DNA from 2 places in the Micromonospora sp. NPDC051227 genome. Region 2 is predicted to be linked to the other one. Evidence: riboswitches for the same ligand, from Rfam matches in the RefSeq annotation. Region 2 holds a riboswitch; the other holds the start of a gene.

Region 1 (14,704 bases), on a different contig from region 2:
CGTACGTCAGGTGGTCGTCGTCGATGCCCTTGCGCATTTTCACCGTGACCGGCACCCCGGCCGGTGACGCGGCGGCCACCGCGGCCCGCACGAGTCGCGCGAAGAGCCGGCGCCGCCACGGTAGGGCCGCGCCGCCGCCACGCCGGGTGACCTTGGGGACCGGACAGCCGAAGTTGAGGTCGATGTGATCGGCCAGGTTGCGCTCGACGACGATCCGCACGGCCGCGGCGGTGATCTCCGGATCGGTGCCGTAGAGCTGGAGACTGCGGGGCTTCTCGTCGTCGCCGAACGCGATCATGCGCAGCGTCTTCGGGTTACGCTCGACCAACGCCCGAGTGGTGATCATCTCGCAGACGTAGATGCCGCCGCCCTGCTCGCGGCAGAGCCGACGGAACCCGATGTTGGTGATCCCGGCCATCGGCGCGAGCACGACCGGCGGCCACACCTGGTGCTGGCCGAGAGTCAGCGGGCGCAGCGCGGGCACGATCGAGGCGGTCACCGGACAAGTGTACGGGGCCCCGACCGGCGCTTATCGCGTCGGCCGAGGCCCCGTGCGCAGAGTCTCAGCAGCCGGGTAGACGCTCGATCAGGTAGCGCTCGACCTGGTCCAGGGAGACGCGCTCCTGGGCCATGGTGTCCCGGTTGCGCACCGTCACCGCGTTGTCGTCCAGGGTGTCGAAGTCGACAGTCACACAGAACGGGGTGCCGATCTCGTCCTGCCGGCGGTAGCGACGCCCGATCGCCTGCGAGTCGTCGAACTCCACCACCCAGCGCTTGCGCAGCAGGGTCGCGAGGTCCTTGGCCTTGGGCGACAGCGCCTCGTTGCGGGACAGCGGCAGCACCGCCACCTTGACCGGGGCGAGCCTCGGGTCGAACCGCATCACGGTGCGCTTGTCCACGCCGCCCTTGGTGTTCGGCGCCTCGTCCTCGTCGTACGCCTCCAGCAGGAAGGCGAGCACCGCGCGGGTCAGACCGGCGGCCGGCTCGATGACGTACGGCATCCAGCGCTCACTCTTGCCCTGGTCGAAGTACGACAGGTCGACGCCGGAGTGCTTGCTGTGCGTGGAGAGGTCGAAGTCGGTGCGGTTGGCGACACCCTCCAGCTCGGCGAACTCGGTGCCACCGAACTGGAAGCGGTACTCAATGTCCACCGTCCGCTTCGAGTAGTGCGACAGCTTCTCCTTGGGGTGCTCGAACAGGCGCAGATTGTCCGCCGAGAGGCCGAGGTCGAGGTACCAGTTCCAGCGCTCCTGGAGCCAGTACTCGTGCCACTGCTCGTCGGTGCCCGGCTCGACGAAGAACTCCATCTCCATCTGCTCGAACTCGCGGGTCCGGAAGATGAAGTTGCCCGGGGTGATCTCGTTGCGGAACGACTTGCCGGTCTGCGCGATGCCGAACGGGGGCTTCTTGCGGGCGACCGTCTCGACGTTCTTGTAGTTGACGAAGATGCCCTGCGCGGTCTCCGGGCGCAGGTAGTGCAGCCCTTCGTCACTCTCCACCGGGCCCAGGTAGGTCTTCATCAGGCCGTTGAACATCTTCGGCTCGGTGAAGGTGCCCTTGTTGCCGCAGTTGGGGCAGTTCAGCTCGGCCAGCGAGGTCAGCGGCTTACCGTGCTTCTCGGCGTACGCCTCTTCCAGGTGGTCAGCTCGGAACCGCTTGTGACAGAACTGGCACTCGGTGAGCGGGTCGACGAACTCGGCGATGTGGCCGGACGCCTCCCACACCTTGCGGGACAGGATCACCGCGGAGTCCAGGCCGACGACATCGTCGCGCTGCTGGACCATGGTCTTCCACCACTGCCGGCGGACGTTCTCCTTGAGCTCCACGCCGAGCGGACCGTAGTCCCACGCCGATCGGGTGCCTCCGTAGATCTCACTGGAGGGGAAGACGAAGCCTCGGCGCTTGGCGAGGCTGACGACGGCATCGATACGGTCGGCTGGCATGTTTCCTCCTACGCCGGCTGGCGGTCGGCGGGGGCGAGATGTGGATGGAACGGTCGGTTCGGGACAACGGTACGACCACCGTCCCCCCGAGCCCAGCAGAATACCGGGGACGGGTCAGCTGACCTCGCAGACCTCCACGCCGCCGGTCTGCCCGTCCTGGCCGAGGCTGACCTGTTGCCGATCCCGGTCGCCGCCGTCGAGGGTCACGTCGACCGGCACGGTCAGGTAGGTGGTGTCCACCTCGCCCACCCGGAACGCGGTCACCTGCGGTTCGGCGGCAGCGCGCCGCTCGAACTCCGGCCGGGACTCCCGCCGCTGCGCGTCGTCGCAGAGCTGGTCGTACGCCCGCCCGTAGTTTCGCTCGACCAGCGCCTGGTAGTAGTCGCCGGTCACGGTGCGGGCCTGTTCCCGGATCGCCTGGACTCCGCTGACGGCGAGGCCGACGACGGCGGTGCCACCCCCGCCACAGCAGAGCACCACGGCGAGCGCGCCGACGCCGAGGCCGATCCAGAGCCGGGTCCGGCGGCCCTCGGTGGGCGGCGCGGCGAACGGCGGAGCCACCCCGGGACCGGGTGGCGGGGCGGGTGCGGTCATAGGAGCAGCGTAGTGTCCGGCGGCTCAGCGGTAAGGACCCGCAGCCCGATCACTCTCGGCGACGACCACGGCCCCGCCCGGGGCGGCGGTGGCCAGCGCCTCGTAGGCGGAGGGCTCGTCGACGGACTCGGCGAGCAGTGGCACGGCGCTGACCTTGACCTCGAAGGCGCCCAGCGCCCGCCGGTACGTGCCGACCGACTCCCACTCGGTGACCAGTGACCAGTGCCGGGGGTCGTCCAGCGCCCGGACCAGTTGGCCGCGCAGGTAGCCGGGCCGGGCGGCCAGCGCGGTGAGGGCGGCGTGCGCCCGTTCGGTGAAGCCGTCGGCGGCATCGACGTCGACCACGAACCGGTTGGTCACCAGCACCGGGGGTTCCTCCTCGTAGAGTCTGTGGGATGCAGCGTACGCAGCGCCCTCTGCTCGCCCGGTTGGCCGGGGCGAACCCGACGTCGGTGTTCCTGCTCACCCTGGTGGTGGTGCTGGTGGCGTTCTTCACGCCCGGGGTGATCGGCGGGCTACTCACGCTCGCGCTCGCCGGGGTCCTGATCGCCCTGTTGGCGACGACCTGGGCGGTTCAGGCGCCGCAGACCCGGCTGATCCGACTGGTGATGCTCACCCTGCTGGTGTCGGTGGGCCTCGCGAAGCTCCTCTGACATGCAATCATGCGTTTTTGACAATCATTATCGTTGCCACGGACAGTTGACGACATGACCAACCGCGCCACGTACCGTGTCCTGGCCGCCGCGACCGCCCTCCTCGCCCTGGGCGCCGGGGCCGGCTGCTCCACCGGCGGCGCCGCTGGCGCCGACCCCCAGCGAGTCGACGTGGTGGCCGCGTTCTATCCCCTCCAGTTCCTGGCCGAACGGATCGGCGGCGACGCGGTCCGGGTCACCAACCTGGCCAAGCCGGGCGCCGAGCCGCACGACCTGGAACTCAACCCGAGCCAGGTTGGTGAGGTCAGCGACGCGGAGCTGATCGTCTACCTCAAGGGGTTCCAGCCGGCGGTGGACGACGCCGTGGCCCAGAACGGCGGCGACCGGGCGTTCGACGTGACCAGCGTGCAGCCGCTGTTGGACGCGTCCGCCAGCGGGCACGACCACGAGGGCGAGGAGGGGCACACCGAGAAGAGCGGCGGCAAGGACCCGCACGTCTGGCTCGACCCGAACCGGCTGGCCGGCATCGGCGACCAGCTCGCCCAGCGCCTCGGCAAGGCCGACCCGGACCACGCCGCCGACTACACCACCCGGTCGGCCGCCCTGCGCGCCGACCTGACGACACTGGACGGCGAGTTCAAGCACGGTCTGGCGACCTGCCAGCGGCGGGAGATCGTGACCAGCCACGCCGCGTTCGGCTACCTCGCCGACCGCTACCAGCTGGACCAGGTTGGCATCACCGGGCTGAGCCCGGACGTCGAGCCCTCGCCGCAGCGCCTCGCGCACGTGATCGAGGAGGCCAAGGAGCACCAGGCCACCACGATCTTCTTCGAGACCCTGGTCAGCCCGAAGGTGGCCGAGACCATCGCCGGTCAGGTCGGCGCGAAGACCGCCGTGCTCGATCCGATCGAAGGGCTCGCCGCCGGCAGCAACGGGGACTACCTTTCGGTCATGCGCACCAACCTGCGGACCCTGCAGACGGCCTTGAGCTGCTCGTGACCTCACCTGTCATCACCGTCGAGCACGGGGTGGTCGGCTACGACGGCCGCCCCGTGCTCCGGGACATCTCGCTCACCGTGACCGCCGGCGAGGTGGTCGCGATCCTCGGCGCCAACGGCTCGGGCAAGTCCACCCTGATCCGCGCCGTGCTCGGGCTGGTGCCCATCAGCGCCGGCTCGGTCACCCTCTTCGACCGGCCGTTGCGCCGGTTTCGGCAGTGGGCACGCATCGGGTACGTCCCGCAACGCCTGGGCGCCGGCGGCGGCGTACCGGCGACCGTCCGGGAGGTGGTGGCCTCCGGCCGGCTGGCCCGTCGGGGGGTCCTGCGTCCGCCGGGCCGAGCCGACCGATCCGCCGTCGACGCCGCGCTGGGCGCAGTCGGGCTCGCCGACCGGGCCGGTGACCCGGTGTCCACGCTCTCCGGCGGCCAGCAGCAGCGCACCCTGATCGCCCGCGCCCTGGCCGGCCAGCCGGAGCTGCTGGTTCTCGACGAGCCCACCGCCGGGGTGGACGCGGCCAGCCAGGAGGCGTTCGCCGGCGCGCTGCGCGACTTCGTCGGCGACGGCGGAACGGTGCTGCTCGTCGCCCACGAGCTGGGCCCGCTGCGACCGGTGATCAGCCGGGCCGTCGTCGTCCACGAGGGTCGCATCGCCCACGACGGCGCGGTGCCGGACCCGGCCGGCCATCACGCGGAGCCCGACCACGACCACGTGCACCCGCACTGCTACGACGAGCCCGCCGGGCTGTGGAGCAACTGACCCATGGAACTCTTCCAGTACCCCTACATGCAGCGCGCCCTGATCGGCGCGCTGGTGATCGGCTTGGCCGCGCCGGCGCTCGGCATCTACCTGGTGCAGCGCCGGCTGGCGCTGATCGGCGATGGTGTGGGGCACGTGGCGCTGACCGGCGTCGGGGCGGGGCTGCTGCTCAACCGCTCACCGGTGCTGGTCGCGGTGATCGCCGCCACCATCGGCGCGATCGCCATCGAGATCGTCCGGGCCCGTGGGCGTACCTCCGGCGACCTGGCTCTGGCCCTGCTCTTCTACGGCGGCATCGCGGGCGGCGTACTCCTGGTGGGCCTCTCCGACGCGACCAGCGCGAACCTCAACGCCTACCTGTTCGGGTCGCTGACCACCATCTCGCCCGCCGACCTGACCACCATCGCGCTGCTCGGCGCGGCGATCCTGGTCACGATGATCGCGTTGCGGCCGGCGCTCTTCGCGGTCAGTCACGACGAGGAGTACGCCCGGGTCTCCGGCCTGCCCGTCCGCACGCTGAACCTGCTGATCGCCGTCGCCACCGCGGTCACCGTGACCATCGCCATGCGGGCCGTCGGCGTGCTGCTGATCAGCGCGTTGATGGTGGTGCCGGTCGCCACCGCCCAGCAGGTCACCCGGGGCTTCCGCAGCACGATGGCCGCCGCGATGGCTCTCGGTCTCTTCGCCGCCGGCTCGGGTGTCTGGGTGGCGGCCACGGCGGACACCGCACCGGGCGCCTCGGTGGTGCTGGTGGCGATCGCGTCCTTCCTGGTGGTGGCCGTGGCCGGCGCTGTCTGGCGGGTCGTGCGCCGTCGGACGACGCCGACCGCCGCGCCGACACCTGAACCTCACGAGGTCGTGCTGAGCTGAGCCTGGTCAGCGCGACGTCGGTGGTATTGGTTACCGTTGCAGGATGACCAGCGCAACGGGCTACGACGGGTTCGACGGGGCCAGCGAGCTGCTCCGTGCCCTGTCCGCTCCCATTCGGCTGGCCATCGTCAGCGAGCTGGCCGGCGGCGAGCGGTGCGTGCACGAGTTGGTGGAGAAGCTCGGCGCGGCGCAACCACTGGTCTCCCAGCACCTGCGGGTGTTGCGCGGAGCGGGCGTGGTGCGCGGCTCCCGCCGAGGCCGGGAGATCGCCTACAGCCTGGTCGACGAGCACGTCGCGCACATCGTGGCGGACGCGGTCAGCCACGCCGGGGAGGGATCATGAGCGAGAGCAGCGCCGCGGTGCGCAACACCCGGCAGCGTTCGGCGGTGAGCGCGCTGCTGGGCGAGATGGAGGGCTTCCACAGCGCCCAGGACCTGCACGCGATGCTGCGGCAGCGAGGCGAGCGGGTCGGCCTGACCACCGTCTACCGCACCCTCCAGGGGCTCGCCGACGCCGGTGAGATCGACGTGATGCGTCCGCCGGGCGGCGAGCACCTCTACCGCCGGTGCAGCGAGGGGCACCACCACCACCTGGTCTGCCGGGTGTGCGGGCGTACTGTCGAGGTGGCCGGCCCGGCCGTGGAGAGCTGGGCCGACCGGGTCGCCGCGCAGCACGGCTACGCCGACGTCAGCCACACCCTGGAGATCTTCGGCACCTGCCCGACCTGCCCGCGCTGACGACCTGCGCACGGTCGCTCGCGATCCGGGCCCACTTCACGGCTACACCGGGCGACGCGTTCGTGGCACGCTGGCCGACGTGAAAATCTATGCCGATCGGTTTCCGACCGCCGCCCGTCAGTTGCTCACCGATCTGCTCGTCGTCGCCTGGGTGTACGTGGCGATCCGCGGCGCGCTGTGGCTGCACGACCTGGTGCAGAAGCTCGCCGTGCCGGGGCAGAAGTTGGAGGACGCCGGCAGTGGGCTGGCCGACAACCTGGGCGACGCCGGCAGCAAGGCCGGCCGGGTGCCACTGGTCGGCGACGAACTCACCGCACCGTTCCAGCGCGCCGCCGAGGCCGCCCGATCGCTCGCCGACGCGGGCCGCGATCAGCAGCACCTGGTCGACCAGCTCGCCCTGGCCCTCGCCATCGCGGTGCTGATCTTCCCGCTCGGCATCGTGCTGTTCGGCTGGCTGCCGCTGCGGGTCCGTTGGATGCGCCGGGCCGGATCGGCGACGAAGCTGGCCGCCGGGCCAGCCGGCCGGGACCTGCTCGCCCTGCGCGCGCTGGCCACCCAGCCACTGGGCAAACTGACCCGGATCGGTCCGGACGTCGCAGAGGCGTGGCGGCGCGGCGACGACGCGACGGTCGACGCCCTGGCCGCCTTGGAGCTGCGCCAACTCGGCCTACGCGGCGGGGGCCGCTGAGGTCGCCCAGTGTGGGCTCTACTCACCCCCGCACCCCGCCCCCCCTCAGCGCCGATCTTGCAGTTTCGGTTGCCGGTATGAGTGGGATCCCCCTTATGTCGGGACAGTAAGAGCAAGATCGCGGAGCAGGACCATTCAGCCCCGTCGATCAAGAAGTTGTGGTGCCTGGTTTGACGTTCAACGAGGGCTTTGTCATCCACCACAACTCCGTGATCGACGTCGCAGGGTGAATTGACGGACAGTCGCTCCGCCGGGCGCAGGTCCAGCCCGACGAGGGTGTCGTTAAAGTCGTCGGGTGTTCTACTTCCTCGTCGTCATCGCCGTCCTGCTGCTCGGCTACGCCGCCGTCCTGGTTTCCTTCCTCCGCCGGGGCAAGAAGATCCCACCCGCGGCGTACCTGGCCCTGGCCGGGCTCAACGGTCTGATCCTGGCGGGAGTGTTGGCCTGGGCGGTCTCCCGCTGACCGACACCGCCGACGAGCGCGACCGTCAGCCCGCGCGGCGCGGTTTACGGCTTCGGGGGGATGCGCCGGCGGACGTCCTCGGCGGTGGACGGGCCGGGCGACCAGCGGGCCACCCAGGGCAGCTCGTCGGACGGGGTGAGCACGCCCTCCTCCAGGCCGGCGTAGCGGCCGGCGAGGATGCGCTTCGCGGCGGCGGTGTCGACCGAGTCGGTGTTGTCCCAGAGTGCGGCGAACAGGGCGTCCACCCGCACCCGCGCCTGCCGGCAGAACAGGTCGGCCAGCTCGACGTTCTCCGGGCGGCTGCCCCGTTCGGCGGAGGCCCGGACGCAGACCGCGGACATCGCGAACAACTCGGCGCCGATGTCCACCACCCGGCCGAGGAACGCCTGCTTGCGCTCCATCTTTCCCTGCCAGCGGGACATCGCGTAGAAGGTCGACCGGGCCAGCTTGCGTGACGAGCGCTCCACCTGGCGCAGGTGCGCGGCGAGCGGGCCGAACTCGGCGTACGCCGAAGGGGTCTGCCCCCGACCGACGGCGAGGGTGGGCAGCCACTTCGCGTAGAAGGCCCCGGCTCGCGCGCCGGCTCGGGCCTTGCGGCCCAGCCCCGCTTCCGGGTCGATGATGTCGCCGGCCACCGACAGGTGGGCGTCGACCGCCTCCCGCGCGATCAGCAGGTGCATGATCTCGGTGGAGCCCTCGAAGATCCGGTTGATCCGCAGGTCGCGCAGCATCTGCTCGACGGCGGCCGGGCGTTCGCCGCGGGCGGCCAGTGAGTCGGCTGTCTCGTAGCCGCGCCCACCCCGGATCTGGATCAGCTCGTCGGCGATCTTCCAGGCCATCTCGCTGGCGTACAGCTTGACCAGTGCCGCCTCGATCCGGATGTCGTTGCGGTCGTCGTCGGCGAGCAGGCAGCAGAGGTCGAGCATCGTCTCCATGCCGTACGTGGTGGCGGCGATGAAGGAGAGCTTCTGCGCGACCGCCTCGTGCTCGCCCACCGGCCGTCCCCACTGGACCCGGTCGGCGGCCCACCCCCTGGTCACGTTCAACGCCCACTTGCCGGCGCCCACGCACATGGCCGGCAGTGAGAGCCGGCCGGTGTTCAGAGTGGTCAGGGCGATCTTCAGCCCCTTGCCCTCGCCACCGATGACGTTCTCGGCGGGGACGATCACGTCGTGGAACCGGGTCAGGCTGTTCTCCAGGCCGCGCAGGCCGATGAACTCGTTGCGCCGTTCGACGGTGATGCCGGGGCTGTCGCCGTCCACCACGAACGCGGTGATGCCGCCCCGACGGCCCTCGGTGGCCGGCACCCGGGCCATCACCACCAGCAGGGTGGCCACGATGCCGTTGGTGGCCCAGAGCTTCACCCCGTTGAGCCGGTAACCGGTGCCGTCCTCGGTCGGCTCCGCGATGGTGGCCAGCCGGGCCGGGTCGGAACCGACGTCCGGCTCGGTGAGCAGGAACGCGGACACCTCGCCGGCGGCGAGCCGGGGCAGGAAGCGTTGCTTCTGCTCGGCGGTGCCGAACATCTTCAGTGGCTGCGGCACCCCGATCGACTGGTGCGCCGAGAGCAGCGCGCCGATGGCCGGGCTGACCGAGCCGGCCAGCATGAGCGCCCGGCAGTAGTGCAGGTTGCTCAGCCCGAGCCCGCCGTACTTGCGGTCGATCTTCATGCCGAACGCGCCGAGGTCGGCCAGGCCGTGGAACACCGAGTCGGGTATCGACGCGTCCCGCTCGATGGCCTCACCGTCCACCTCGGCGGTCAGGAAGGCGCGGAACCGACCAAGGAACTCCTCCGCGCGAGCCACGTCGTCCGGATCGGATCGGGGCCACGGGTCGATCAGGTCGAGCCGGAACCGGCCGAGGAACAGCTCCTTGCCGAAGCTGGGTCGGTCCCAGGTGGACTCCCGGGCGGCCTCGGCGACCTGCCGGGCCTCCTTCTCGGTGACCTGCCCGGCTTCCGCTGGCAGTGGCGCGGCGGCACCGGCGGTGGTTTCGGAGTCGGGGCCGTCCGGTGCCGGTCGGCCATCCTGCGTCGTGGTCACGGCTGCCCCCTCGAAGCTCGGTGCGGCTGCGTCGACGTGCGCGACTACCGCCACGCTACCCCTGGTTGTTACCCAGGGGTAGCGCTGCGTGAAGATCGGCGCGGTCAGCGACCGCTGATGGTGTCCGGGTCGTCGTCATCGTCGTCGATGTCGTCCTCACCCCAGTTGCGTCGGGCGAACGGCAGGGCCACCCAGAACGTGAGGAACCAGATTCCGGCCAGGGCGCTGAGCACGAAGGCGATCGGCCGGTCCAACACGAAGTCGGTGATCAGCAGTACCGCGCTGACCATCGCGATCAGCATGAAGGCGAGGCCGCCGGTGGCCATCCGGTGCGCGAAGCGGACCAGCTCCGGTTTGCGCCCCTGCCGGAACAGCGCCCGGTGGAACGCCACCGGCGAGATGATCAGTGCGGTGGCGGCGGCCGCCGCGAGCAACGCCACGATGTAGACGTCGCGCTGGAACTCCGTGGTCTCGGTGAACCCGTTACTGAACGGCAGGGTGAGCAGGAAGGCGAAGAGGATCTGCACGCCGGTCTGGGCGACCCGCAGCTCCTGCAGCAGGTCGGCGAAGTTGCGCTGCCAGCGCTGCTTGTCGGTCTCCTTGGACACGCGCTACCTCCGGTGAGACGGTACTGCCGGCGGTCCCGGCCGCCGGCAGCAACGCCAATGCCCCACCCGGCCGAGCACGAAACAGATTCACGACATCGGCCGTTCATCTCGGCGACGCAAGTCGGCCGCCAGCGCCGTGTCAGGACCCGCGTCGGATCCGGCCCGCGTACCGCGCTTCCAGCTCGTTGTTGTGCGCGTCGCCGTCCGGGATGTTCGCCGACAGGTAGACCGGGGGCCGCTCCCCCGCCGCCAGCAACCGCGCCACCACCTCCACTGTCACCTGCTGCGCCAGCAGCGCCGCGGTGATCGAGGAGACCGCGCCGACCGCGCCGCCGCCGGGCAGGGGCAGCGTCGCGTCGCCGTACGGCGCGCCGTTGTCGAGCACCACGTCGGCGAGGTCGCTCAGCTTGCGCCCGGACGGGTGCCGGGAGGTCATCCGGCCGGAGTGCTGCGCCGAGGTGATCGCCACCAACCCGTGACCGTGCTCCTTCACCAGCGTGGCGAACTCCACCATCGCGCCGTTGACCCCGGAGTTCGAGGCGAGCACGAAGACGTCGGTGGGGCGCACCGGAGCCAGCTCGTAGAGGCGGTGCGCGACGGCCGGGTCCCGTTCCAGCAGCGGGCCGAGCCGGTCGGCCGGTTCGCCGCCGAGCAGCACCAGGTCGCGTAGCGCGATCCGGTTGGTCGGTACCAGACCGCCCGCCCGGCCGGCGATCTCCATGGCGAGGGCCTCCGAGTGCCCGGTGCCGAACGCGTGCACCACGCCGTCGGCTCGGACGGCCTCGGCGATCAGGTCGGCGGCCCGCCCCACCGCCTCCCGCTGACTGGCTGCCACCCGGCCGATCGTCTCGGTCACCACGGCCAGGTAGTCCTCGGCACTCACCGTCATACGTCCTCCGTCGTTCGATTACGAGCCAGCCAGCGAACCGCGAAGTCGACCGCCGCCCGCTGGCGCATCAACCTGCCGGTCCCGGTGCCGACCGGTGCGGTGCGTACCGCTCCGGTGGCCTCCAGGTCCCCGCCCAACGCGGCGAAGTCGTCCGCGTCGAGTCGTACGTCAGGCCACCACACCCATTCCCGACCACCGTCGGCGGTACGCACGGCAGCACCGATCCGCTCCCGGGGCGAGCCGGGGCGGCGGTACTCGGCCAGGTGCAACGAGGTGCTCACCGAGTGGTCCACGCCGAGCAGCAACACGTCGGCGTCGAGGTCGTAGAGGCGAGCCAGTGGGGAGCCCTCGCCGAGCATGTCGGCCAGGGTGTGCCCGGCCACCACCTGCTCGGCGGCCGGACCGAGGGCGGCGAACGACACGTGCGGATGGGAGCTGCGCAGCGCGCCGGGCCAGCCGCGGACCGTCTCGGCGAGCGCACCCATGAACCGGCTCGGCGTGACCGCCGGGTCGAAGCCCGGCATCTCCGAGCGGATCAGCGGCCACCAGCCCGCCGGCACCGGCGGGTTGCGCCACCGCGCGGGGTCGCTGTTGTCGGGCGTGTGGGTGGGCACGACGATCGTGCCGTCCGGGCCGAGCGCGTCGCGCAGGGCGAGCACCACCGCGTGCGGACCGCCGCTGACGAAGCCCAGCGGACGCAGCGAGGCGTGCACCAGCATCGTCGCGCCGGGGCGTACGCCCAGCACGCGCAGCTGCGCGGCGATCGAGCGACGGCTGCCCGGCCCGCTGGCGTCCGGCGTCACGATTGCTTTCCCCCGCGGACCCGCACGGCTCAGGCCGTTCCGCCGGCTCGGGCCAGGATCGCCTCGGCGAGCGGGGCCGGCGCCGCGTCCGGGATCCAGTGACTCACCCCGGGCAGCTGCACGAAACGGTAGTCCCCGCTGACGTTCCGCGCGCACGCCTCGGCGGCGGTCCGGCCGATGGCGACGTCCCGGTCACTCCAGACGTACGTGGTGGGCACCGCGACCGGGCCGACGCCGGCCAGGTCGGCGCGGGACATCGCCCGGTACCAGTTCAGCGCGGCGGTGAGCGCCCCCGGCTCGCGCATCGGGTCGGCGTACCGGGTCACCCGGGACGTGTCGCCCACCCCGCCGAGCAGCTTGCGCAGCGCGGTGGCGTGCCACGCCAGCAGCACCTTCTCCGCCTTGTCGGGCTTGCGGAACAGCGCGATGTACGACGAGCGGGCCTTCTGTTGGGCGTCGGTGCTCAGGGCGTGCGCCATGGCCGCCGGATGCGGTACGGACACCGCGGTCAGCGTGTGCACCCGCTCGGGGTGCCGGGCGGCAACCGCCCAGGCCACGATCGCGCCCCAGTCGTGGCCGACCAGGTGCACGGCGTCCAGCCCGAGCGCGTCGAGCACCGCCACCACGTCGGTGACGAGTTCGGGGATCCGGTAGTCGGCCACCGCCGTGGGCCGGGCGCCGGGTGAGTAGCCGCGCTGGTCCAGCGCGTACGTGCGCAGCCCACCCGCGTGCAGCGCCGGCACCACGTCGTCCCACTCGCCGCTGTGCTGAGGGAAACCGTGCAGCAGCAGGACGGGTACGCCGTCCGTCGGACCGCCGACGGTCACCTCGAACGTGAAGCCTCGCGCGTCAACCCGCATGATCGGAAGCGTACCCAGCCGGCGGTCGACCGGTCGCTCCCGCAGGTCAAAAGGATGCCCTGCTGGGCCCGCGACAGTGGTCGGTGTTAGCGTCAGCGAGACAACTTCATATCCGACAGGGGAGCGCACAGCGCTGAGAGTGCGGGCACGCCCGCAGACCCTCGAACCTGATCTGGGTAATGCCAGCGCAGGGAGTTCGGTCGACCTCCAGCCGCGCCGCAGTCCGGTGCCACCGGACGCGGCGTGCGTCTTCTCCTGGTTCGCACTCACGAACTGGGAGCAACACATGAAATCCACCACCGACACACACCGTTGGCGCACCATCGACATCGTGGTCGCCTCGGTGATCGCGGTCGCCTTCGGCGTCATCTTCTGGGCCTGGGGCCTGGTCTGGAGCGCCACCGAGGGCGCGTTCGCCTTTTTCCCGCCGGCGCAGACGCTGCTCTACGGCGTCTGGCTGATGCCGGCGGTGATCGGTGGGCTGGTCATCCGCAAGCCCGGCGCCGCGCTCTACTGCGAGACCGTGGCCGCGGTCCTGTCCGCGCTGCTGGGCAGCCAGTGGGCCGGCACGGTGATCCCACAGGGCATCGTGCAGGGCATCGGCGCCGAGCTGGCCTTCGCCGCCTTCCGGTACCGGTCGTTCCGGCTGCCGACCGCGGTGTTCGCGGGCGCGCTGACCGGCCTCAGCGCCGCGCTGTTCGACTTCTTCGTCTGGAACGTCGACTACGCGCTGACCGACTACCGCATCCCGTACGCGCTGCTCACCATCGTCAGCGCCACCGTGATCGCCGGCCTGGGGGGCTGGCTGCTGACGAAGGCCCTGGCCAACACCGGCGTCCTGGACCGCTTCCCCGCAGGCCGAAACCGCGCCCTGATCTGACCCCCCCACCAACTCGCGTCGATCAAGATGTTTGCGTCAACGGAAGGCGATTTCCTGACGCAAACCTCTTGATCAACCGGGTAGGCGGGGCCGGCGGTTGGGTGGGAGGGGGTGGGTCTGGTGGGCGGGGTACTGCTGCGGGGGTTCGGGTGGCGGCACGCTGGGCGGCGCGCCTGGGCCGTTCGGGGTGTTGATCTGCGGGTTGAGGCTGGGGAGCGGGTCTTGCTTCTTGGGCCCTCCGGGGCCGGTAAGAGCACAGTGCTCAGCGCGTTGGCAGGGCTGCTTCCCGAGGACTCCGGCGAGCAGGAGGGCACCGTCGAGATCGACGGGCTCGACCCGCGCAAGGGACGGGAACGGGTCGGCATCGTCTTCCAGGACCCGGAGACCCAACTGGTGATGGCGCGCTGTGGCGACGACGTCGCGTTCGGGCTGGAGAACCGGGGCGTGCCGGCCGACGAGATCTGGCCCCGGGTGGACGAGGCGCTGCACCGGGTCGGCTTCCCGTACTCCCGGGACCGCCACACCGCGGCGCTCTCCGGCGGCGAACAGCAACGCCTCGCCCTGGCCGGCGCGCTGGCCCTGCGCCCCGCCCTGCTGCTGCTCGACGAGCCGACCGCCAACCTCGACCCGGCCGGAGCCGAGCTGGTCCGGCACGCGGTGGCCGGCGCGCTGGACGCCGACACCACGCTGATCCTGGTCGAGCACCGGGTCTCCGAGGCACTGCCGCTGGTCGACCGGGTGGTCGTCCTGGAACCGGGCGGCGGCGTCCGCGCGGACGGCACACCCGAGGCGGTCTTCGCCGCCCACGGTGCCGCCCTGGCCGCCGAGGGGGTCTGGGTGCCCGGTCACCCGATCGCGCCCCGACCGGCCACCGCCGGCCCCGGGGAGTTGTTGCTCACCGCCGACCGGCTCGGCC
Region 2 (14,704 bases):
CGGTGGGTCAGGAGATCGTGTTCGAGAACGACCGGGTCCGGGTCTGGCACATCCGCCTCGAGCCGGGCGAGCGGCAACCGCTGCACCGGCACGACCACCCCTACCTGGTGGTGGCGATCGAGGGCGCCAAGAACGTCGTACAGACCATCGACGGCACCCGGATCGACGCCGACGAGCCCACCGGTGGAGTCGTCTACCGGGACCCGGGCGCGGTGCACATGCTGACCAATGTCGGGGATACGACTTACCTGGCCCGGCTGGTCGAACTCAAGTAGACCCGCCGATGGCCACCGGCGTGCCGCGCGGCGCGCCGTTGGCGATCGGGTGTACCAGGTGCGTAACGTGCCGGACATGGCCTTTCGGACCTGGGGCAGACTGCTGCTCACGGCGCTCGGGGTGAGCGTGCTGGCCGGAGCCGGCCAGCTCGGCGTCGCGTACGGTTTCGGCATCGTCCGCCTGACCGGCGCATTCACCGGCACGACCGTCAACCAGTGGCCGGCCCAGCTCGTCTGGGTGGGCTGGTTCGCCGCGAACGCAGCCGTCGCCGGCGCCGTCCTGACCGGACGCCTCGCTCGCCGCGACGCCCCGACGGCCAGCACCGGCCGGCAGTTGGCTGTCGCCGGCGCTGCGGCGCTCGGCGCCACCGTCATCGCCCCGCTCTGCATGCAGCCCGCCCGCGCCGCGGAGCTGATCTCCGTCGACCCGGTCTGGGCGGTGGGCATCTGCGCCATGGTCGGTGCGGTGATCGGTGCGGGCGCGGCGATCGCCGTCCTGTTCCGGCCCGAGCTGGGATGGAACATGGCGGCCGTGGCCGGCGCGGTCTGGCTGCTGGCGCTGATCTCCGTCCTACCGTCGCTCGGCACGGCCGGCCCACTGCCGACCGTCCGGCTCGGCGTACTGGAGCCGAGTTGGCTCGACGACGCCGCCGCACAGCGGCTGGCACTGCTCCTGCTGCCCATCGTGGCACTGCTGGCCGGCGCGGCGACCGCCGGGCTGGCTCGCTGGCGGGGTCAGGCTCCACTGGTCAGCGGGGCCACCGGGGTGGCCGGTCCGGTGCTGGTGGCGTTCGCCTACCTGACCGCCGGTCCGGGCGACGCGGTGGATCGCTACCAGAGCGCCCCCTACTACGGCTCGTTGATCGCGATCCTCGCCGGAGCGCTCGGCGCGGCCGCCGCCGCGCTGCTGCGCTGGCCGACGGGCACCCGCACCGCTGATCCGCAGGCGATCGAGCCCACCGACATCCTGCGCCCGCTGCCCGCCGGTCCGGCGCTGCCCGGCGCGGCGAACGACCGGGACAGCGCGGCGAACGACCAGGGCAGCGCCGAGCACACCGACACGGAGACGACCAGCGCCGAGTTGACCACCGGCACGAAGCCTGGCGGTGTCGTTGCGGGTTCGTGGGCGACGGGCGACCCCGATGCCGTACGCACCGTCCCGGCCCACTGGGACTGGCCGGAGACCACAGCGAGCGGACAGCACGGTCCGGCTCCCGCCACTGCGGCTCCCGCCCCGACTCCCGCCGCCCCGGCTCAGCCCGCGGCCTGGGTGACCGCGCCGACCGGTGAGTTCACCGCCGCAGGGCAGACGCCCCCGCGCCATGATGACGTCCTGGCCACGACCGAGCCCTCGGCCGACACCGACGTCAGCAACGTCACCGACGCCACCGCGACCGCCACCACGGCCGGACGCGCCGACGTCGCGACCCCGACGGGCGGCCGAGCGGTCGACGAGCCGACCGGCAGCACGGCGACGGACACGAGCAGCAGCACGGCGACCAGTGGCGGGCCGGCCGGTGGACCCAACACCCGCAAGTCCGCCGCCATCCCGGGCGGCACGGCTGCACCGGGTTCCGGCACGACCAGCGCGGCCGCGACCAGCGCTCCGACCACCTCGGACGCGCCCATCCCCGCGACCGGCAGCACGGCCCGGACCAGCGCAGCCGCGACCAGCGCAGCCGCGACCAGCACGGCCCCGACCAGCACGGGCAGCGGCACCGGGGCGACCAGCACAGCACCGACTGTCACGGCCGCTCCCAGTCCCGCCGCCACGGCCTCGACGGAAACGGGCACGGGGTCAGGCACGAGCACGGAGGCGAGCAGCGCGGGCACGGCCGACCACGGCACGCCCGAGGCACCGCTGACGATCAAGCCGCGACGCGGCCGTAAGTCGAAAGCCAAACCGGACACCACCGCCTCTGGCGCGACTGACGACACGTCCCGTGCCGGTTCGGCAACCGCCGAGGTCACCTCGGCTGCGGCCTCCGACACGGCAGCAGCCCGGACCACCGCTACCGGCGCGAAGCGAGCACCTGCCACCCCCGCCACCGGCTCGAAGCGGGCACCGGCCGCCTCGACGACCGCCGAAACGGGCGCGACGCAGGTGCCCGCCAACCCGGAGTCCTCGACCACGGCAACCGACGACGCACAGAGCCCGACCACCGGGACCGGGGAGACACCAGCACCGACCACCGGGACGGGGGAGACACCAGCACCGACCACCGCAACCGGCGCGACGCGAGCAGCGGCGGCGCCGACCACCACGGCCGGCCAGGTTGGCGCGGAAGCCATCCCGCGCGCTCCGAAGGCCGGCACGGGCAGCAAGGCAGCACCGGCCGACGCGACCAGCGATTCCGCAATCGCCGGAGCTCGTGGCACCGACAGCGCGCAGCCCGCCGCCGAGGACGTTCCCACCGACGGGTCGTTCGGGGCCACCGCCGCCAGTGACCCGGACACGTTCCAGTGGACGCCCGCGCCGTCGGCCTGGCCGGTCACCTCGACCTGGACGGTGCCGCCGCAGACCTCCGAGCCGGAGGCAACGGCATCGGAGCGGCCGAGCAGGTCCGACGAGCCGACCGGACCGACGCCCAGGCCCCGGCATCGGGCACCGTTGCCGGACCTGAGCCGGGCCGGCACCTGGAATGCGTTCGACACCTCTCGGCGCCGCGGATCGGCGGGCTCGCAGGACAGCTCGACGGCACAGACAGAGCCGACCGAAGCCGGCGAGACGCCCGCTCCGGCCGAGCGCCCGAGCCGGCCGGAGTTCCCGGGCACGGTGGGCGCTCCCTCCGGCGCCAGCGCCACCAGCGCCACCACCGGCACCACCGGCACCGGCACCGGCACCGGCACCGGCACCGGCGATGTGGCGCCTACCGACACCACGTCGGCAAAACCGACGCAGCCGAAGGTGGCAGAGCAGCCCTCCCGGCGAGGCCGGCTCGGCGGGCTGTTCCGCCGTAACCGGTCCCGCGCCGACGAGGAGAGCCCGAAGACGTCGGATGAAGCGGAGCCGCTGGCGTCCCAGGACGAGGAATTCGTCGACTGGGTCGCCGGTCTGAGCAAGCCGGTGTCGGACAACGAGCCGGAACAGGAGAACGGCCGCCGGTCGTTGCGCTCCACCGGTCGACACCACCGCGACTGACTCCACCACGCAGCGCATCGACGCACCGACCGGTCGCTTGATCGACTCGGGTTCACTGATACCGGGCCATCCCGAGGCGGCCCCGACATCAATGAACCCGAGTCGATCACCCTGCGGGTGGGTCAGGCGAGCGGTAGGTAGACCCGGCTCCCGCCGGAGACGAACTCCTCCGACTTGTCCCTCATGCCGCGCGCCGCGTACTCCTTGAGCTCTTGGGTGATCTTCATGGAGCAGAACTTCGGGCCACACATCGAGCAGAAGTGCGCGGTCTTCGCCGGCTCCGCGGGCAGGGTCGCGTCGTGGTACGAGCGCGCCGTCTCCGGGTCCAGCGAGAGGTTGAACTGATCCTCCCAGCGGAACTCGAACCGCGCCTTCGACAGGGCGTCGTCCCAGGCCTGCGCGCCGGGGTGCCCCTTGGCCAGGTCCGCTGCGTGTGCCGCGATCTTGTACGCGATCACGCCCGCCTTCACGTCGTCCCGGTCCGGCAGGCCGAGGTGCTCCTTCGGCGTGACGTAGCAGAGCATCGCGGTGCCGAACATGCCGATCATCGCGGCGCCGATCGCCGAGGTGATGTGGTCGTACGCGGGCGCGATGTCGGTGGTCAGCGGACCGAGCGTGTAGAAGGGTGCCTCGTGGCACCACTCCTGCTGAAGGTCCACGTTCTCCTTGATCTTGTGCATCGGTACGTGACCGGGGCCCTCGATCATCACCTGGACGTCGTACGCCCAGGCGATCTTCGTCAGCTCACCGAGGGTGCGCAGCTCGGCGAACTGCGCCTCGTCGTTGGCGTCGGCGATCGACCCGGGGCGCAGCCCGTCGCCGAGGGAGAACGTCACGTCGTAGCGCGCGAGCAGCGCGCACAACTCCTCGAAGTTGGTGTAGAGGAAGTTCTCCTCGTGGTGCGCCAGGCACCACGCCGCCATGATCGAACCGCCTCGGGACACGATCCCGGTCACCCGGTCCACTGCCAGCGGCACGTACGGCAGGAGCACACCGGCGTGCACCGTCATGTAGTCCACGCCCTGCTCGGCCTGCTCGATCACGGTCTCCCGGAACACCTCCCAGCTCAACTTCACCGGGTCGCCGCCGACCTTCTCCAGCGCCTGGTAGATCGGCACCGTTCCGATCGGCACCGGCGAGTTGCGCACGATCGCCTCACGGGTCTCGTGGATCCGCTTACCCGTGGACAGGTCCATCACGGTGTCCGCGCCCCAGCGGGTGGCCCAGGTCAGCTTCTCCACCTCCTCCGCGACCGACGAGCTGACCGCCGAGGTGCCGATGTTGGCGTTCACCTTGACCAGGAACGCCTTGCCGATGATCGCCGGCTCGCACTCCGGGTGGTTGACGTTGAGCGGGAGCACCGCCCGACCGGCGGCGATCTCGGCCCGCACGAGTTCCGGTTCGACGTTCTCCCGGATCGCCACGAACTCCATCTCCGGCGTCACCACACCGGCCCGCGCGTACGCGAGCTGGGTGGGCCGACGACCGTCCACCCCGGCGAGTGGCGTGCCCGCACCCCGCACCGGGGCCACGTCACCCCGCTCGGCGATCCACTGCCCGCGCAGCGGCGGCAGCCCCACCTCCGGGTCCGAGCCAGGGCCGGACGTGTCGTAGAGCCGTACCGGCGGCAGGTCCCCGGTCAGCCCCACCTCCGCGAACGGCACCCGGACATCCGGCCGAGAACCCTCGACGTACACCTTGCCTCGTGCGTGCATGACAGCCTCCCTGGTGATCAAGCGGACCAGCCGAAGTGGTTCAGCGGCCCGCGCCCCGCGCCCAGCTCCCAACCCCGCGCGCCGGTCAGCGCACGGAGCACGTACTCCTTGGCGGCCCCCACGGCGGCCGGCACCGGATCGCCCAGACCGAGCCGCACCGCGATCGCCGCCGAGAACGAGCACCCGGTGCCGTGGGTGTGCCGGGTGGTCACCCGGGGTGCGCGCAACACTGTGGTGACGCCGCCGCCGTGCAGCACGTCGACCGCCTCGCCCCCGTCCAGGTCACCGCCGGTGACCACCACGTACTCCGGGCCGCCGGCCACCAGGGCCTCGGCGGCCACGACCATCGCGGCCACGTCGTCGACCGGGCGTCCGGTGATCGCCGCGGCCTCCGCGCAGTTCGGGGTCGCCACAGTGGCGTACGGCAACAGCCGCTCCACCGCGCCCACCACGCCGAGCCGGTGACCGCTCGTGGCGACAAGCACCGGGTCGACGACGAGTTGAGGCAGCCGGCCGTCCCGGGCGGCCTCGGCCACCACGTCCGCGATCGCCGGGGTGCCGAGCATCCCCGTCTTCACCGCGCAGACGGTGAAATCGGTGAGCACGCTGTCCAACTGCTCGGTGACAGTGCGCGGGGGCAGCGGCAACACCGCGTCGACACCCCGGGTGTTCTGCGCGGTGACCGCCGTGAGGACGCTGGTGCCGTACGCGCCCAGCGCGGCGAAGACCTTGAGGTCGGCCTGGATGCCTGCGCCGCCGCCGGAGTCCGAGCCGGCGATGGTGAGGATGGTTCGCGGGGTCATTGTTTTTCCCTGGTTGCGGTTTGGGGCTGCGGCCGACCGTGCCCACTCCGGGCGGTCAGGCTTGATCCCTGCGTGGGCACGGTCGGCCGCAGCCCCCGTCGTGGGGACCTGGCTGACTCCGCGCCGGGTTTTGAGAGCTCGGGGGTGACCGCCTCGACATAGGCGCTGGTCAGACTCGCCGCTGTCTCGGTGGGATCCGTGGCCCGCATAATCGCGCCGAGCACCGCCACCCCGACGGCTCCCGCCTGGACGCAGGCGGTTACCTGTTCCGGGGTCTCGACTCCGCCCAGGGCCAGCAGGGGTACCGGGCTGGCACGCACCAGGCTGCCCAGCCCCGCAATGTCCAGGGGTGGGCCGTAACCCGGTTTTGTCTTTGTGGGCCAGACCGGGGAGATGGTGGCGTAGTGCTCGGTGGTCAGGCGGTCCAGCTCGATTTGGTGATGGCAGGAACGGCCGACCACGGCGTGGGCCGGCGGCGGGTACGGGCCGGCGGCGGGCAGGTGCACTGCGTCGCCGCCGAGCGGGTCGGGGCCGGCCACGATGAGGGTTCCGCCGACGTCGGCGAGGATCGCGCGCAGGTCGGCGGCGAGGGCGGCGCGTTCGGCGCGCGGCAGGTCCTTCTCCCGCAGCACCACCCAGCGCACTCCCCCGGCCACGGCTCCCGCCACCACCCGGTCGAGCCCGCCCCGCGCGACGAGCCGGCCGGTCAACACGACAACCCCGGACGGCGGGGTCACAGCTCGGGTCTTCCCTCGTCGGGGGTGGAGGCGAGCGCGTGGAAGCGGCGCTCGATCCGGCCGGCCTGGGCTGCCAGTCGGCCCGCCTCGACCGCGTACCGCATCGCGGTGGCCATCGCCACCGGGTCGGCCGCCCGGGTGACAGCGCTCGCCAGCAGCACCCCGTCACAGCCCAGCTCCATGGCCAGCGCCGCGTCGGACGCGGTGCCGATGCCGGCGTCGAGGATCACCGGCACGTCCACACCCTGCCGGATGAGTCGAATGTGGTGCGGGTTGCCGATGCCGAGCCCCGAACCGATCGGGGAGCCGGCCGGCATCACCGCGGCGCAGCCCACATCGGCGAGGCGGCGGGCGAGCACGGGGTCGTCGCTGGTGTACGGCAGCACTGTGAAGCCGTCGGAGACCAACTCCTCGGCGGCGCGGAGCAGCTCCACCCCGTCGGGCAGCAGCGTCCGCTCGTCGCCGATCACCTCCAGCTTGACCCAGTCGGTGTCGAACGCGTCCCGGGCCAACCGGGCCACCTTCACCGCCTCGGTGGCGGTGTGGCAGCCGGCGGTGTTCGGCAGCAGGCGTACGCCGCACCGGTCCAGCAGCTCCAGCAGCCCACCCGTGGAGCCGGGTGCCGTGCCCACCCGGCGCAACGCCACTGTGACCAGTTCGGTGCCGGACGCCCGGATCGCCTGCTCCAGGACGTGCAGGTTCGCGGCACCGCCGGTGCCGAGGATCAGCCGTGAGGTGAAGGTCTCCCCACCCAGCTCGAAGGGCACGCCGCTCACCCGCCCTGCGCCGCGGTGAGCACCTCGACCCGGTCACCGTCGCGCAGTGCCCGCGCCGGCCAGCCGGTCCGGGGCACCACCTCGCCGTTGACCGCGACCGCCACCCCACGCGGCTGCGCCACGATGTCGCGGACCAGGTCCGCCACGGACGCGCCGGCGGCGACGCTGCGCCCGGCCCCGTTCACCGTCAACTCCACAGGTCCCCCTCCAACGTCGGTTCAGGTCCGCCCGACGCGGCCACCGCGGCGGCACCGCCGAAGCGGTCGGCACGGAAGGGCGCGAGCAGCGGGTCGGGTACGCCGCCGAGCACCAGGTCGGCGATCAGGTCGGCGGTGATCGGGGTGAGCACGATGCCGTGCCGGTGGTGCCCGGTGGCGGCCAGGACGTCCGGTCGGTCGGGCAGCGGCCCGAGGATCGGCGCGTTGTCCGGGGTGCCCGGGCGCAGCCCGGCGACCGCCTCGACCAGGTCGTACTCGGCCAGCTCGGGCAGCAGGTCGACCCCGGCGCGCAGCAGCCGTTGCACAGCACCGGCGGTGACGGTGGTGTCCGAGCGCTCCTCGACCGTCGCACCGAGCACGACCTCACCGTCGGTGCGGGGCACCAGGTAGACGTGCTCGCCGTCGGCGTACCCCCGGATCACGTGCCGGAAGCCCGGCGCGACGCCGTCGGGCGCGCGGAGCCGGAGGATCTGGCCCTTCACCGGCCGCACCGGCAGGCCGGTGAGCGCGGCGGCCCCGCAGCCGGCGGCGACCACGGTGACCGGTGCGTCCACCTCGGACAAAAACCGGACCGGCTTCGGCACGAGCACCGCGCCGGCCCGCTGCGCGGCCGCGCGCAGCGCCGGCACCAGCAGCCGGGGGTCGACCTGATGATCGGTGGGCGCGAGCGCGCCGCCGCGCACCCGTGGGGCGAGCGCCGGTTCGCGATCGCGCATCTCGCTGGGGCGCAGCGGCGTCACGGGCAGACCCAACCCCTGCTGGTACGCCCACAGCCGGCGCGCCTCGGCCAGGTCGTCGCCGGTGAGCCCGACCATCAGGGTGCCCTCGGTCCGGTAGCCGATATCGACTCCGGTCGTCTCGGTCAGCTCGGCGGCGAACGCCGGCCAGCGGGCGGCGGACGCCAGCAGCAACCCGGTCAGCTGCCGCTCACCGAAGTACGCCTCGGCGACCGGGGACAGCATGCCGGCGGCCACCGCCGACGCGCCCGAGCCGGGTGCCGGATCGTGCACCACCACCCGCAGCCCACGCGCGGCGCAACGCCAGGCGATCGCCAACCCGATCGGCCCCGCCCCCACCACTGCCACGTCCGGCCGGACCCGGTCGCTCGACGACGGTGACGGGGACCGGCCGGTCAGCACGTCAGGGCCTCGATCAGCTCGGCGGTTGCCCGTGCCGGGTCGGCGGCGGCGGAGACGGCACCGACCACCGCCACCCCGTACGCCCCGGCGGCCCGCAGCGCCGGCACTCGGGCGGCGGTCACTCCGCCGATCGCGATGACCGGAACGTCGACGGCGTCGACGACGGCGCGTACCCCGGCGGGCCCGATGGGGTCCGGCAGGCCGGTCTTTGTGCTGGTGGTGTGGCACGGCCCGACGCCCAGGTAGCTGGCGCCCGCCGCGACGGCCTCGCTCGCCGGGCCCGGCGAGCGAGCGGTGGCGCCCAGCACACCGGTGGGGCCGAGCACCCGGCGGGCGGCGGCGACCGGCAGGTCGTCGGCACCGACGTGCCCACCGGCGGCGCCCACCGCCAGCGCCACGTGCAACCGGTCGTTGACCAGGCAGGTCGCCCGGTACGACGCGCAGAGCGCGAGCACCCGCCGGGTCAGGTCGTACGCCTCCCGGTCGGTGGCGGAATCCTCGACCCGGACCTGCACCACCAGGTCGGCGTGGGCCACGGTGAGGGCGGCGCGAACCACGGCGAGTGGGTCGCGACCCGGTCGGGTGTCGGTGATGAGATGCAATCGCCCCAGGGACGGCACGGCAACGCTCCTCCCTGCGCCGGCATTACCCGGATCAGGTTCGACGGTCGGGGGCTGTCAGCCCCCCTCTCAGCCCGGTACACCGGGCTCCCGTGGGTTACTTGCGTGTCACCGTACGACAGATCCGTCGGCCTGCCAAGGCGCGGGGTCGGCGGTGGCCGGCAGGGCGGGCCGCGTCAAAACGAGCGAGATCCAATGGGGCACTTCATACGGTCCTGTTCGGAATGTCGCCCTCCGTTGCAGAACCGTTACCCGTCCGCATCTTGCCCGACATCGAGCGAGCCGAATTAATTTGTTCAGCGATTCGACAAAATGTCGGTGGGGGCACCCTGGCACGGTGTGACCACCGGCTCCATCAGGGAGGGCCTTCGGCGAGCCGACTCCCGCGAGCTCTGTCACTACGACACAGGAGGCGGCGTGTCCCGTTCTCGTCGTGCCCGCTTACCCATCACCGCAACCCTGATCTCCCTGGCCATGGCCTCGACCACCCTGTTCGGCGCGCCCGCGCAGGCGGCCGCCCAGGTTCCCCCACGGGATGCGAAAGCCGCAGCCCCGGTCAGCCAGGTGGCGCCGAAGGCGCCAAAGGCCGCGGCCGATCCCTTCTCCGTCCTCGTCTTCTCCAAGACCGCCGGCTTCCGGCACGACTCCATCCCCACCGGCATCGCCGCCATCCAGCAGCTCGGCGTCGACAACGGATTCACAGTGGACAACTCCGAGGACGGCGCCGCATTCAACGACGCCAACCTGGCGAAGTACAAGGCGGTGATCTGGCTCTCCACCACCGGTGACGTGCTCAACGCCGACCAGCAGGCGGCGTTCGAGCGCTACGTGAAGGCCGGCGGCGGCTACGTCGGCATCCACGCCGCGTCGGACACCGAGTACAGCTGGGCCTGGTACGGCGACCTGGTCGGCGCGTACTTCGCCAACCACCCGCAGAACCAGCAGGCCACTGTCAAGGTGGAGGACCACGCCCACCCGTCCACCGCCGGGTTGCCGGACCGGTGGTCCCGGTTCGACGAGTGGTACAACTACCAGACCAACCCCCGGCCGGACGTGCACGTGCTGGCCAGCCTGGACGAGAAGAGCTACACCGCCGGTGCCGGCGCGATGGGTGCGGACCACCCGATCGCCTGGTGTCAGGACTACGACGGTGGCCGCTCCTGGTACACCGGCGGCGGGCACACCCGGGAGTCGTACGCCGAGCCCGAGTTCCTCTCCCACCTGCTCGGCGGCATCCGCACCGCAGCCGGCGTCGAGAACGCCGACTGCGGCGCCTCGAAGACCTCGAACTTCGAGAAGGTCACGCTGGACAGCAACACCAGCAACCCGATGGAGCTGGACGTCGCCCCCGACGGGCGGGTCTTCTACATCGAGCGCGACGGTCGCGTGCAGATCGTGAAGCCGGACACCGGCAACACCGTCACCGCCGTCGACCTGGACGTCTTCACCGGTAACGAGGACGGCCTCATCGGCATCCGGCTCGACCCGGACTTCGCCACCAACAAGTGGGTGTACCTGTACTACGCCCCGAACGACGGGGTCACCCGCAACCTGCTGTCCCGTTTCACGGTCAACGGCGACACCATCGACCTGGCCAGCGAAAAGCAGGTGCTACGGGTCGACACCCAGCGCAACACCTGCTGCCACGCCGGCGGCAGCATGGCCTTCGACGGCGACGGCAACCTCTACCTGGCCACCGGTGACAACACCAACCCGTTCGAGTCGAACTCGTACTCGCCGCTCGACGAGCGGTCGGGCCGCCAGGACTACGACGCGCAGCGCACCTCCGCCAACACCAACGACCTGCGCGGCAAGGTGATCCGGATCCACCCGGAGGACGACGGGACGTACACCGTTCCGGCGGGCAACCTCTTCGCGCCGGGCACCGAGAAGACCCGTCCCGAGATCTACGCGATGGGCTTCCGCAACCCGTTCCGGATCGGCACCGACCCGAAGACCAACACGCTGTACGTCGCGGACTACGGACCGGACGCCAACGCGGACAACCCGAACCGGGGCCCCCGCGGTCTGGTCGAGTGGAACGTCGTCACCCCGGGCAACTACGGCTGGCCGTACTGCACGGGCACGAACGAGGCGTACAACGACTACACGTTCCCGTCCGGCCCGAGCGGTCCGAAGTTCGACTGCGCCGCCCCGGTGAACAACTCGCCCAACAACACCGGCCTGACCAACCTCCCGCCGGTGGTCCCGGCGACCGTCGACTACGGGTACGCCGGTGACGCGCGTTACCCGGAGATCGGCGGCGGCGGCGCCCCGATGGGCGGCCCGGTCTACCGCTACGACGCCGACCTGAACTCGAACCGCAAGTGGCCGGCGTACTACGACGGCAAGGCTCTGCTCGGCGAGTGGAACCAGAACAAGATGTACACCATGCAGCTGACCCCCGACGGCAAGTCGTTGGTGGACATCAACCAGCTGCTCACCGGCATGAGCATGGTCCGGCCGATGGACTTCGAGTTCGGCCCGGACGGGGCGCTGTACCTGATCGAGTGGGGCAGCGGCTTCGGCGGCAACAACGACAACTCGGGCGTCTACCGGATCGACTACACCGCCGGTGACCGCGCCCCGATCGCCGCGGCGTCCGCCAACCCGACCTCGGGTCCGGCGCCGTTGACGGTGACCTTTTCCAGCGCCGGCTCCCGGGACCCGGACGGTGGCGCGCTCACCTACGCCTGGACGTTCGGCGACGGGCAGACCTCGACCGAGGCCAACCCGACCCACACGTACGCCACGGCGGGCAACTACACCGCCCAGCTCACCGTCACCAACCCCAAGGGCCGGACCGCGGTGGCCAACGTGCCGGTCACAGTGGGCAACACCGCGCCGACGGTCTCCATCGAGTTCCCACCGGACGGCGGTTTCTTCAACTGGGGTGACCAGGTCCGCTACTCGATCAAGGTGACCGACCCCGAGGACGGGCAGATCGACTGTGACCGGGTGCAGCTTCAGGTGCTGCTGGGTCACGACGAGCACGCCCACCCGCTGGAGCAGCACACCGGCTGCACCGGCACCGTCCAGACGTCGCTCGCCTCCGGGCACGGCGCCGAGGCGAACGTCTTCGCGGTCTTCGAGGCGACCTACACCGACGAGGGTGGTGCCGGCGGCGCCGGTGCGCTGACCGGCCGGCAGATCGAGGTTCTCCAGCCGAAGCAGAAGCAGGCCGAGTACTTCACCGCCACCGGGCGTGCCCCGGTGAGCACCGGCGGTGGCGACCCCGGCGTGCAGCGGGAGGCCGGCGCCGACACCGCCGGTGGCGGCCAGAGCATCGCGTTCATCGAGGACGGTGACTGGTGGTCGGTCGCTCCGGCGGACCTGACCAACATCACCGAGATCCGCTTCCGGGCCGCCTCCGCCGCCGCTGGCGGTCGGATCGAGGTTCGCGCGGGTGCTGTCGACGGACCGGTGGTCGCCACTGCCGTCGTACCGTCGACGGGCGCGTGGCAGACGTACACGGACGTGAGTGCACCGGTCACCGGTGCCGCGAGCGGCTCGCTGTACTTCCTGGCCCGTGATCCGAACGGCGGAACGGGTTCGCTGTTCAACGTCAACTGGATGGACTTCGTCGGCCGCGGTGTCACCGAGAACGGGCCGCCGGTGGTCAGCGCCACGGCCACCCCCGCCACCGGCACCGCACCGGTCACCGTCGCCTTCGACGGCACTGCCACCGACGCCGAGGGCGACACCCCGTTGACGTACGCCTGGGACTTCGGTGACGGAGGCTCGGCGACCACACTGGATGCCAGCCACACCTACACCAGCCCGGGCACCTTCACGGCCACCCTCACGGTGACCGACAGCAAGGGCGCCAAGTCGTACGCCACGGTGCCGGTGCGGGTCGACGCGCCGGACACGTCCTGCTTCGGGGCGCGTTCGGACGACTTCAACGGCAACACCCTGGACAAGGGCCGCTGGACCAGCGTCATCCGGGAGAACCAGCTCTACTCCCTCAGCGGCGGCGCGCTGAAGCTGCCCACCTCGGTGGGTGACCTCTACGGGGCCCGCAACGACGCCACCAACCTGGTGCTCCAGGCGGCCCCGACCGGCGCGTGGGAGATGACCACCAAGGTCACCCTGCCGGTGACTGCCAACTACCAGCAGGCCGGCCTGCTGGTGTACGGCGACGACGACAACTACGCCAAGCTGGACCTGCTGTACAACGGCAGCCGGCGGGTGGAGTTCATCCGGGAGACGGCGGCCACGCCTCGCAACGAGGCCGCCGACGCCACCGCCGCACCTGCCGGTGACACCGTGTACCTGCGGATCACCAGCGACGGGACGAACCTGACCGCGTCCGCCTCGGGCGACGGGCAGACCTTCACCCCGGTCGGCCGTTCGGCAGCGCTCGCCGGCATCACCAACCCGCGGATCGGGGTCTTCGCGCTCAACGGAGGCACCGAGGCGCCGGTTGTCGACGCCGCGTTCGACTCGTTCCAGGTCACGCCGGACGCTCCGGCCGGCCCGGTCGACCCGTCGGACGAGTTCACCGGCAGCACGCTGGACAAGTGCCGGTGGGACGCCGTGACGCGGGAGGACCCGAGCGGTTACCGGGTCACCGATGGCGCGCTGCGGATCGACGTGCCCAACGGTGACATCTACGGCACCGCCAACACCGGGCCGAAGAACTTCATCCTCCAGACCGCGCCTTCCGGCGACTGGACCCTGGAGACGAAGGTCGACGGCAGCCTGCTGAACGAGCAGTACCAGCAGGCCGGTCTGCTCGTGCAGGCGGACGACGACAACTACCTGAAGCTCGACTTCATCGCGGACAACCAGGCCGGCTCGGCGGTGACGCGGCGGATCGAGTTCCGCAGCGAGATCGCCGGGGTGGTCCAGAACCCGCAGCCCGAGGCTGGCAACCTGACCGATGCGGTGTGGCACCTGCGGCTGGCCCGCACGGGCGACACGTTCACCGCGTCGTACTCGGCCGACGGGACGACCTGGACCGCGTTGACGGCGCTGACCAACAGCGCTGTCGGGGCCACCCCGAAGGTCGGGCTGTTCACCCTCGGCGCCAACCAGACGGCGTCGAAGACCGCCTCGTTCGACTACTTCCGGCTCAGCACGGAGGTGGCCGACGAGACGGCGCCGGTGACCACCGCGGCGGTTTCCGGCACCCCGACCGACGGGTGGCACACCGGGCCGGTGACGATCACGCTCACCGGTGCCGACGAGGCCGGCGGTAGCGGGCTCGCCGGTACGGAGTACCAGCTGGACGGTGCCACCACCTGGACGGCGTACACCGCTCCGGTGGCGGTCAG

What was found. A riboswitch is a leader RNA that binds a small molecule or an ion and turns the genes downstream of it on or off. The one in region 2 is predicted to bind thiamine pyrophosphate.
Region 1: another riboswitch for thiamine pyrophosphate. It lies ahead of ACIA47_RS30010 (ECF transporter S component); the one in region 2 lies ahead of thiE (thiamine phosphate synthase).

Annotation. Positions count from the first base shown of each region.
Region 1 covers NZ_JBITET010000018.1:90,551-105,254, reverse strand. The annotation lists gene dusB (tRNA dihydrouridine synthase DusB) at 1-499, opposite strand, end outside; gene ACIA47_RS30090 (glycine--tRNA ligase) at 564-1,943, opposite strand; gene ACIA47_RS30085 (hypothetical protein) at 2,058-2,537, opposite strand; gene ACIA47_RS30080 (antibiotic biosynthesis monooxygenase) at 2,562-2,903, opposite strand; gene ACIA47_RS30075 (hypothetical protein) at 2,933-3,190, shown strand; gene ACIA47_RS30070 (metal ABC transporter substrate-binding protein) at 3,245-4,189, shown strand; gene ACIA47_RS30065 (metal ABC transporter ATP-binding protein) at 4,186-4,947, shown strand; gene ACIA47_RS30060 (metal ABC transporter permease) at 4,951-5,817, shown strand; gene ACIA47_RS30055 (metalloregulator ArsR/SmtB family transcription factor) at 5,861-6,160, shown strand; gene ACIA47_RS30050 (Fur family transcriptional regulator) at 6,157-6,555, shown strand; gene ACIA47_RS30045 (hypothetical protein) at 6,635-7,243, shown strand; gene ACIA47_RS30040 (hypothetical protein) at 7,539-7,706, shown strand; gene ACIA47_RS30035 (acyl-CoA dehydrogenase family protein) at 7,751-9,748, opposite strand; gene ACIA47_RS30030 (DUF6328 family protein) at 9,853-10,356, opposite strand; gene ACIA47_RS30025 (sugar isomerase domain-containing protein) at 10,496-11,245, opposite strand; gene ACIA47_RS30020 (aminoglycoside N(3)-acetyltransferase) at 11,242-12,048, opposite strand; gene ACIA47_RS30015 (alpha/beta fold hydrolase) at 12,078-12,908, opposite strand; TPP riboswitch at 13,016-13,120, shown strand; gene ACIA47_RS30010 (ECF transporter S component) at 13,195-13,788, shown strand; gene ACIA47_RS30005 (ABC transporter ATP-binding protein) at 13,909-14,704, shown strand, end outside.
Region 2 covers NZ_JBITET010000004.1:542,695-557,398, reverse strand. The annotation lists gene ACIA47_RS14135 (cupin) at 1-275, shown strand, start outside; gene ACIA47_RS14130 (hypothetical protein) at 352-3,417, shown strand; gene thiC (phosphomethylpyrimidine synthase ThiC) at 3,540-5,132, opposite strand; gene thiD (bifunctional hydroxymethylpyrimidine kinase/phosphomethylpyrimidine kinase) at 5,150-5,935, opposite strand; gene ACIA47_RS14115 (thiamine phosphate synthase) at 5,932-6,672, opposite strand; gene ACIA47_RS14110 (thiazole synthase) at 6,669-7,448, opposite strand; gene thiS (sulfur carrier protein ThiS) at 7,445-7,645, opposite strand; gene thiO (glycine oxidase ThiO) at 7,636-8,805, opposite strand; gene thiE (thiamine phosphate synthase) at 8,799-9,425, opposite strand; TPP riboswitch at 9,420-9,529, opposite strand; gene ACIA47_RS14090 (ThuA domain-containing protein) at 9,843-14,704, shown strand, end outside.